DNA from 3 places in the Streptomyces sp. NPDC012935 genome. Region 1 is predicted to be linked to each of the others. Evidence: riboswitches for the same ligand, from Rfam matches in the RefSeq annotation. Region 1 holds a riboswitch; each other region holds the start of a gene.
The links. Region 1 has a riboswitch for cyclic di-AMP ahead of ACFY5C_RS02500 (LysM peptidoglycan-binding domain-containing M23 family metallopeptidase). Riboswitches for the same ligand answer to the same signal wherever they lie in the genome.
Positions count from the first base shown of each region.

Region 2: linked by a shared signal. The riboswitch ahead of ACFY5C_RS35615 (NlpC/P60 family protein) and the one ahead of ACFY5C_RS02500 (LysM peptidoglycan-binding domain-containing M23 family metallopeptidase) in region 1 are both predicted to bind cyclic di-AMP.
Region 3: linked by a shared signal. The riboswitch ahead of ACFY5C_RS05400 (M23 family metallopeptidase) and the one ahead of ACFY5C_RS02500 (LysM peptidoglycan-binding domain-containing M23 family metallopeptidase) in region 1 are both predicted to bind cyclic di-AMP.

Region 1 is NZ_JBIBBC010000001.1:568,548-571,786, reverse strand. It holds partial or broken gene ACFY5C_RS02505 (glycoside hydrolase family 36 N-terminal domain-containing protein) at 1-1,288, shown strand, start outside; cyclic di-AMP (ydaO/yuaA leader) riboswitch at 1,599-1,756, shown strand; gene ACFY5C_RS02500 (LysM peptidoglycan-binding domain-containing M23 family metallopeptidase) at 1,761-2,726, shown strand; gene ACFY5C_RS02495 (SGNH/GDSL hydrolase family protein) at 2,989-3,239, shown strand, end outside.
Region 2 is NZ_JBIBBC010000021.1:89,425-92,663, reverse strand. It holds gene pcrA (DNA helicase PcrA) at 1-1,278, opposite strand, end outside; cyclic di-AMP (ydaO/yuaA leader) riboswitch at 1,643-1,811, shown strand; gene ACFY5C_RS35615 (NlpC/P60 family protein) at 1,820-3,001, shown strand.
Region 3 is NZ_JBIBBC010000002.1:22,245-25,483, reverse strand. It holds gene ACFY5C_RS05405 (PP2C family protein-serine/threonine phosphatase) at 1-1,027, shown strand, start outside; cyclic di-AMP (ydaO/yuaA leader) riboswitch at 1,257-1,414, shown strand; gene ACFY5C_RS05400 (M23 family metallopeptidase) at 1,426-2,451, shown strand; gene ACFY5C_RS05395 (aldo/keto reductase) at 2,657-3,239, shown strand, end outside.

The DNA of each region.
Region 1 (3,239 bases):
CTCGCCGACGCCGAGGCCCTCGCCGTACGCCCACTGCCGGAGTACTGGCCCTTCGAGTCCCCGCTCGACGGCCGCGAGGAGTGCCCGGTCGAGGGCGGCCTCCGCTTCGTGCGGCCCGCCCTCTCCGTGCGCACCGACGGGCGGCGTGGCACCGAGCGGGGTTTCGACGGTACGAGGCCGAGGGTGACGAGCTGCGGTTGCGCTTCCGTGACGGCGGGCTGAACCGCACCCTGCACTACCGGATGCGCACAGACGTCGTGGAGCGCTGGGCGACCACGGACCGGTCGTGGAGCTGCTGCGCGCCGACTCGGCCGCCTGGACGCTGCGCGACCGGGAGGGGTGGCGGTTGTCGCAGCCGCACGGCCGATGGGGCGCCGAGTCCCGGCTTGCGCCGGCCCACTCACCTGCGGCGAGAAGTCATCGGCAGCCGCCTTGGACACGCCGGGCCTCGGCACCTGCCCTGGATCGCGCTCGACACGGACGCCACCGAGGAGCGCGGCGAGGTCTACGGCTGCGCTCTCGGCTGGTCGGGGTCCTGGCGTATCGCCGTGGCACAACTTCCCGACGCGCGCGTGCAGATCACCGGCAGTGCCGGATACGACGATTCGGGCCTCCTGCGTCTCGCGGCGGGGAGTCCTTCACCGCGCCCGTCTTCGCCGGCCTGTGGAGCGACGCCGGCTTCGGCGGGGCCAGCCGCGCCTGGCATGCGTACCAGCGCGCATACGTGATCCCGGACGCGGACCAGGACCGGCCGGTGCTGTTCAATCGCTGTTCAACCCCTGGGGGGGGCGACGGGGTTCGACCCCTCCGAGGAGCAGCAGAGCCTGCTCGCGCGGCGGGCCGTGGCCATCGGCGTCTGGACGCCCAACCCAGGCCGCTTCCCGTCCGGGCTCAAGCCCCTCGCCGAGTACGTGCACGCACTCGGCATGCAGTTCGGCATCTGGGTCGAACCGGAAATGGTCAATGCGGACAGTGAGTTGTATAGAGCCCAGACCGAGTGGGTTCGGCATCAAACATGACGAAAGCGGACGGAACTCCGCAATCGAGTGGGTGACGCTCTGCAAGGAGATCAGTTCCGTCGTGCAGTGGGGCGACCTCCACCTGGCTCCAGGCGCAGCGCTACGGCGAACCCGCCCTGGCGCTGCGGCTGCGCGCTCTCGACCCGACAGCGGCGTATGAATGCCTTGAAACGGGCGAAAGTCTCCGATGGTCCGTATTGGTGCATCGCGGACAACGCCCCGGCCTGCGAGGGAACCTTGATGCGACGGTTGTCCGCCTGCGTCGTATCCAGGTGTTCTGTCCGAATTGGCGTCTTCATTCCAACTCGCTCTGGAGCAAAGGGAGCTGGAGAAGTGTCACGTGAGGAGCGTCATATTCGTGACGGTGCGTCGCTCGTCATGTTCACGTAATTCACGTGCTTTTCGAGGGGTTTTGAGTCCGGCGATGCCCTGATAATTCACGGAGTGTGACCGGTAATTCCCACGAGGGATCAACAGGAACGCATTCGGACGGAACCCCTCACTTGTTCCCGTGCGTCTTCCTCGCTTACGTTCCACACCAATCCGGACGGACGCCTAATCCTGCCGCCGACCGGATCCCGCGCTAACTCACCCGTACCCGGCAGGAGCGGGGGACCCACAGGTACAACCGCCTGTTCCGGTCTCCGGAACGGCTTGGGGTCAAGTCGCGTCCCGACGCGACCGGGCATCTCCAGCCCGCACCCGACAGCTCACCTCGCAGGCGCCGGAGAGGAATTCGCCATGCCCGCGAAGGGTAAGCATCGCCGCCCGAAGTCCCTGCGCTTCACCCGCTCCATCGCCGTCGCCGGAACCGGTGGCGCCGCTCTCGCTCTCCCGCTCATCGGGGCCACCGGCGCCCACGCCGCTCCCTCTCAGTCCGTTTCGGAAAAGGCCGTTCAGTCTGCTCCGGCCGCCGAGAAGAAGGCCGAGAAGAAGGCCTCCGACAAGAAGGCGGACGCGCGGACCTATTCGGTCAAGGTCGGCGACTACCTTGCGAAGATCGCCGACGACCAGAACGTCAGCGGCGGCTGGAAGAAGCTCTACGCCGACAACCGCGAGGCCGTCGGCGCGGACCCGGCGCTGATCCACCCGGGTCTGAAGCTCACCATCGGCGGCCAGAAGGCCGAGACGAGCGCCCCCAAGTCGTCGTCCGCGCCCTCGTCCTCCTCCGCGCCTTCGAAGTCGTCCTCGGACACCACCGCCTCGAAGTCCTCCGCCTCGAAGTCCTCCGCGAGCAAGTCCGCCGCGTCGAAGACCACCACGACCGCCCAGAGCGCCGGGAACACCAGTGCTTCCAGCGGCTTCTCCGCCCCCCTCGACGGCGCCACCCTCGGCACCGCCTACAAGGTGGCGGGCAGCATGTGGTCCAGCGGCTACCACACCGGTGTCGACTTCTCCGCCCCCACCGGCACCCCCCTGAAGGCGGTCGGTGCGGGCACCGTCGTCTCGGCGGGCTGGGGCGGCGCGTACGGCAACCAGGTCGTCATCCAGCTCGCCGACGGCCACTACGCCCAGTACGCCCACCTGTCCTCGCTGTCCGTCTCCAGCGGCCAGTCCGTGACGGCGGGCCAGCAGATCGGGCTCTCCGGCGCGACCGGCAACGTCACCGGCCCGCACCTCCACTTCGAGATCCGTACCACCCCGGACTACGGCTCGGACCTGGACCCGGTCGCGTACCTCCGCTCCAAGGGCGTCTCCATCGGCTGACGCCTGACACGAACCCACTGCCTGACACGCTGCCGAAGGCCGGACCCCGATCCCCGGGTCCGGCCTTCGGTGTGCGCGCACACGGCTGTGTGACGGTTGCGCCCACAACACCCCCGATCAGAGGGTTATTCCACGTTTGGTGAACCCTTTAGGAGTGGCTTATATCACCGCTCGTCAACCCCGTCCTACGGTCGCGTAGGTCACATTCGAAGGTGAATCATGGGCCGACGTGGCAGACGATTCGAAGAGTGACAGCAGATCAGTGATCGGGTCGTACGTTGCGGTGGGGGACAGCTTCACCGAGGGCGTCGGCGACCCCGGCCCCGACGGGGCGTTCGTCGGCTGGGCCGACCGCTTCGCGGTCCTGCTCGCGGACCGACGACCCGAGGGCGACTTCAACTACACGAACCTCGCCGTGCGCGGCAAACTGCTCGACCAGATCGTCGAGGACCAGCTCCCGAAGGCCGTCGAACTGGCCCCGGACCTGGTCTCGTTCTGCGCGGGCGGCAACGA
Region 2 (3,239 bases), on a different contig from region 1:
CTTCGCATCGCCCGCGTCCGTCAGTCGGTCTATTTCGTCGGCGACGAACTGCGCCTCGTCGTGCTCGGTGTCCGCGACATAGCCGGTGATGCGCGCGCCCGCGCCCGCGTTGGTCCACAGGTTCTTGGGGCGCCGCGACTCATTGCGCTCGATGACCGCGTTGGCGGCGGTCAGGATCGTCTGGCTGGAGCGGTAGTTCTGCTCCAGCAGGATCGTCGTCGCGTCCGGGTAGTCCTCCTCGAACTGGAGGATGTTGCGGATGGTGGCGCCCCGGAAGGCGTAGATCGACTGGTCTGCGTCACCCACCACACACAGCTCGGCGGGCGGGATGTCGGCCTCGCTCGGCGGCACGTCGACGGGGTGCTCACCGGTACCGACGAGCTCGCGCACCAACGCGTACTGCGCGTGGTTGGTGTCCTGGTACTCGTCCACCAGCACATGACGGAAGCGGCGGCGGTAGTGCTCGGCGACGTCCGGGAAGGCGCGCAGCAGGTTGACCGTCGTCATGATCAGGTCGTCGAAGTCGAGGGCGTTGGCCTCCCGCAACCGCGACTGGTACAGCGCATACGCCTGAGCGAGGGTCTTCTCGAAGCCGTCCGTCGCCTGGGCGGCGAAGTCCTCCTCGTCGATCAGCTCGTTCTTGAGGTTGCTGATCTTGGCGCTGAAGGACTTGGGCGGGAACCGCTTGGGATCGAGGTCCAGATCACGACACACCAGCGCCATCAGACGCTTGCTGTCGGCGGCGTCGTAGATCGAGAAGGACGAGGTGAACCCGAGCTTCTTGCTCTCCCTCCGCAGGATGCGCACGCACGCGCTGTGGAAGGTCATCACCCACATCGCGTTCGCGCGCGGGCCGACGAGCTGCTCGACGCGCTCCTTCATCTCGCCCGCGGCCTTGTTGGTGAAGGTGATCGCGAGAATCTGCCCCGGATGCACATTCCGCTCGGCCAGCAGGTGCGCGATGCGATGGGTGAGCACCCGCGTCTTGCCGGACCCGGCACCGGCCACGATGAGCAGCGGGCTGCCGGAGTGGACGACGGCGGCACGCTGGTTCTCGTTCAGCCCCTCCAGCAGCGCGGCCGCGTCCAGGGCCGGGCGGGGGGCGCCGTCGCGGTAGTACTCGTCCCGGTCCGGCGGCACGTCGAACTTCCCGCCGAACAGATCGTCCGGAACCGGCTCCGGAGCGTGTTCGTCCTCGGGCGGCGGCGGGGGTTCGTCCGCATGGGCCCGCGGGGCCTGGAGGTCCGCCAGGAAGCTGTCGTCAAAGAGGCTGCTCATCGCTCTCCGAGTCTAGGGCGCCCCACTGACAGCCCGCCGCCGCCCTGAGAACATCACCTGTTTCAGCACTCACCGATCTTCAAACCCCGCACACCCGAGCACCCCCCTCACCCTCCAGAACCATCCCATTACGATCCGCAACCCCTCGAACCAAACCGAACCAATTCCGCCGATACACACCCCATCCCCCTGAATCCCGCAACCTGCCACCAACAGCCCCACATCCACCCCGATCCACGGCACACATCGCCAAGGTCACGAAAATGTATCGGGCATATCGAACATCAACCTTCACAGGGGCCACACGAGTTGGCTACCGTGCCGGACAGGCCGTACGACCCCCACCGGCGAACGTCGCCGGGCCGCACGGCCTCCGCCGAGTCCGGAGCGCCGCCGTGCACCCGGAGCCGGGGACCCACCGAACTTGGGGTGAATCGGCCCGACTCCCGCCCGGGGAACGGCCGTAGGGCAACCCTTCCGAAACACCCGCCCGAACCCGACAGCTAACTCGGTAGGCGGAGCATGGAAGGAGTCGCCTCCCTTGGCGTCGCACCGCAAGTCGCGTCCCTCTGGTACGCGCGTAGCAGGCATACGGACCCCCGCCTTCGCCACGGCGGCCCTCACGTCCGTCGCCCTGCTGTCCCAGACGGCCAACGCGAGCCCCTCGACGGACGACAAGCCGAGCCTCGAAGAGGTCGAGAAGAAGGTCGACGACCTCTACCGCCAGGCGGAGTCCGCGACCGAGAAGTACAACGCGGCCAAAGAGAAGACCGCGAAGCAGCGCAAGCACGTCGACACTCTCCTCGACGACGTCGCCCGGCGCACCCAGAAGCTCAACGACGCACGTGAGGAACTCGGCCGCAACGCAGCCGCCCAGTACCGCACGGGAGCCTCGGCCCCCGACACGGCGACCTTCCTCCTGGCGGACACCCCACAGGACTACTTCGACCAGTCCCAGCTGATGGACCGCATGACGGGCCGTCAGAAGGAGTCGGTCGACGACTACTTCACCCAGCAGTCCGCGACGATGAAGAAGCGTCAGGAGGCCACTCAGAGCCTCGAAACGCTCACCGAGTCGCAGAACGACCTCCAGACGGCCAAGTCGACCGTCCAGAAGAAGCTCGCCGACGCACGCGAACTGCTCTCGCAACTGACGGCGGAGGAGAAGGCCCGCCTCGCCGCGATCGAGAAGCGCAAGCAGGAGGAGGCCGCCCGCAAGGCAGCGGAACTGGCCCGCCAGCAAGAGGCGGCCGAGCGCCGACGTCAGGAGGCGGCCCAGCAACAGGAGAGCGAGGACTCCTCGTCCGACTCGTCCTCCTCCGACTCGTCCTCCTCCGACTCGTCCGCGTCGGACCCCTCGTACGCCACCAAGGCCGAGAAGGCGCTGGCCTTCGCCCGCTCCCAGGTGGGCAAGCCGTACGTCTGGGGCGCCACCGGCCCTGACTCCTACGACTGCTCCGGCCTCACCCAGGCCGCCTGGAAGGCCGCAGGCGTCGACATCCCCCGCGTCACCTACGACCAGGTCAACGCAGGCACCACGGTCGCCGTCTCCAGCGCCAAGCCCGGCGACCTGGTCTTCTTCTACGACGACATCACGCACGTAGGCCTCTACATCGGCAACGGCATGATGATCCACGCCCCGAAGCCCGGCACGTACGTCCGCGAGGAGTCGATCTACTACGACGGAGAGTCGTCGATCCACAGCGTGGTCCGCCCGGCCTGACGAGCACACACGCGCGCGTGGCGCCCTTTCTCCGCCACGCGCGCGTAGTGGTGCGAAACGCACCCGCAGTCGCGTACGGCGGCAAGGGGACGTGCCGGGGGGTGCCCGCCCGCAGCGGCGGGCGTCAAGAGACAGCACCTCTTGAGAGACAGCAACCGCCCGACCGAGGACGGACCCCCCGGCACGGCCCCGACCCGCCCCACAGCCGCAGGCGCTACCGGCACTCCCACTCACCCGA
Region 3 (3,239 bases), on a different contig from region 1:
GATCGCGGCCGGCGGCGTGTACGACTCCGTCACACCCACGGACTTCACCGGCGCCCCCTTCTTCACCGCGGCACCCCTGATCGCCGCCCCGCTCTACTCGCAACGCGGCACCGTCCTCACGGGCGTCGTGGCCGTCGCAGCACTCCTCGTGCTGCGCATCCTGCGCGGCGGCCTTCCCAGCGCCGAGGTGATCACGGAGCTGGCCACCGTGGTGACCGTCTCCGTCCTCGCCGTCCTCATCAACGTCCTCGTCCGCCGCAGCGACGAACGCCTCGCCTCCGCCCGCGAGATCGCCGAGGCCGCGCAGCGCGCCGTACTGCCCGAGCCCGCCGAGCGGATCGGCGGCTTCCAGATCGCGGCACGGTACGAGGCGGCGCAGGAGGGCGCCTCCATCGGCGGCGACCTGTATGCCGTGCAGGACAGCCCGCACGGTCTCCGGGTCGTCGTGGGGGACGTGCGCGGCAAGGGCATCGGGGCGGTGGGCGCGGTAGCCGTGGTCATCGGGGCCTTCCGGGAGGCCGCCGAGCAGGAGAGCACGCTGGAGGCGGTCGCACAGCGCCTGGAGCGGGCGCTGCTGCGCGAGCGTGACCGGCGCGAGTGGGCCGAGTCGGCCGAGAGGTTCACCACTGTCGTACTTGCCGAGCTGCCGCACGCCAGGGGGGTCGTGCGCCTCGTCAACCGCGGGCATCCATCACCCCTGTTGCTGTACGCCGACGGCACCGTGCGCTCGCTGCCCGCCGCCGAGCCGGCGCTGCCACTGGGCATGCGGGAGCTGGGCGTCTGGCCCGACCGGGCTCAGGAGGTCGACTGTCCGAGCGGGGCCACGCTGCTCCTGTACACCGATGGCCTGTCCGAGGCGCGGGACGGCAGCGGCCTCTTCTACGACCCCGAGGCGGGCCTCGCGGGGCGCGCCAACGCCCGCCGCGAGCCGGTCGCGCTCCTCGGCGTACTCGCGGCGGAGGCGCGGCGGCACTCCGGCGGCGGGATGGCGGACGACATGGCCCTCATCGCCGTACGACGGCCGTGATGTCACGGGGCGTGACCGGGCGACCCCCCTCCGCATAACAACTGACGCACCGTCAACACTCATGTGGTGCCTGAGGTCTGGCCAACTCGCCCGATTTGGGCCGCTCATGACCCGTAAGTCCAGCCGAAAATCGTTAATGATCAAGTGGAACAGCTTGGAATCCGCACCCCGCGTCTATTAACGTTCGATAACGCAGCGCGGTCGTCCCAGCCGTCACAAGAGGCGGCTCCGTGCGCACGCGCCGAATCTCGAAAGGGAACCGGGGAACCACCACCTTGGGGTGAATCGCGCAAATACCACCGTGAACTCACGGGCGGTATACGCGCGTAGGAGACCTTCCTGCTCCGAACCCGTCAGCTAACCCGGTAGGCGAGAAGGAAGGAAAGGAGTACGCCCACGTGGCGTCCAACCGGCCTGCCCAGCAAGCCCCGTTCGTGCCGAGTCAGCGCAGCACCGACACCTTCGGCTACGACCGCGACCGCACCGACGAGGGCCCGTTCGAGGAGTGGAACCCCACCGCGGAGTCCCTTCGTCCCGTACGTGGCAGGCATCGCGTCTCCAAGCAGCGCGGCGGGGGACTCGCCCGCAGCTCCACGGTTCTCGGCGTCGGTGTCATAGCCGCCGTCGGCGCGGGCGGCATGGCCAGCGCGAACAGCGGCAAGCCGCCGGTCGCCATCACCATGCCGGACCTGCCCCTGATCTCGGACGACTCCTCCGAGCCCGCCGAGGACGCGGCCACCGCGCTCAGCACCATGGGCGAGACCTACGAGGAGACCGCGCAGGGCGGTTCCGACGCCGGTGAGGCGCTGCGGAGCCGGATCATCGCGCAGGCCGAGTACCAGCAGGACCAGATCGACAGCAAGGCCGCCGCAGCCGCGGTCGCCGCCGCCGAGAAGGAGGCCGCCGACGCGGCCGCCAAGGCGGAGCAGGAAGCCAAGGCCAAGGCCGCCGCCGCGAAGGCCGAGGCCGAGGAGGAGGCCCGCAAGAAGGCCGAGGCCGAGCGCCTCGCCGAGCTGGCCAAGCAGTACACGCTGCCGACCTCCTCGTACACCCTCACCTCGACCTTCGGACAGGCCGGCGCCTACTGGTCCTCCGGCTACCACACGGGCCTCGACTTCGCCGCTCCCTCGGGCACACTGATCAAGGCCGTGCACAGCGGCACGATCACGTTCGCCGGCTGGGACGGCTCGTACGGCTACAAGACCGAGCTCACCCTCGACGACGGCACCGAGGTCTGGTTCGCGCACCAGTCCTCGATCAGCGTCAGCGTGGGCCAGAAGGTCAACACCGGCGACGTCATCGGCCGCGTGGGAGCCACGGGCAACGTGACCGGTGCCCACCTCCACCTCGAGGTGCACCCCGGCGGCAGCTCGAGCGGCATCGACCCGCTCGCGTGGCTGCGCGGCAAGGGGCTCACGCCCTGAGGCGTTACGTCCTCTGCCTCTGCTAGTTCCCTGCCGAAGCCCGTCCACACCTCTTCCCCGGCGATCCTGTCCTGATCCCCGGCAGTCCTGACGGCGTCCCCCCGACGTCAGGGCTGCCGGTTCGGAGCGCCGGGGTCCGCTTGTTTACGGGAACTTTGCGCCTCTCCCGGAAGATCGGCCTCAGCCACGGACGTTGATGTCGAGCATGACTTCTCTGCGCAAGCTCGGCTCCTCCGACCTCGAGGTCTTCCCGCTCTGCCTCGGCGGCAACGTCTTCGGCTGGACCGCCGACGAGCCCCAGTCCTTCGCCGTCCTCGACGCGTACACCGAAGCGGGCGGCAACTTCATCGACACGGCCGACTCGTACTCGGCGTGGGTCGAGGGCAACGTGGGCGGCGAGTCCGAGACAGTCATCGGCCACTGGCTGAAGGCGCGCGGCAACCGTGCGGACGTCGTGATCGCCACGAAGGTCAGCCAGCACCCCGACTTCCAGGGCCTCACCGCCGCCAACATCAAGGCGGCCGCGGACGCCTCACTGCGCCGCCTCGGCACCGACCACATCGACCTCTACTACACCCACTTCGACAAGCCGGAAGTGCCGGTCGAGGAGATCGTCGGCGCGCTGGACGAGCTGGTGAAGGCGGGCAAGGTGCGGCACATCGCCGCCTCCAACATCTCCGCGGAGCGGCTGGAGGCGTCCCTCGCCTTCTCCGACCGCGAAGGCCTGGCCCGCTACGTCGCCCTCCAGCCCCACTACAACCTGGTCTCCCGCGACACCTACGAGGGCG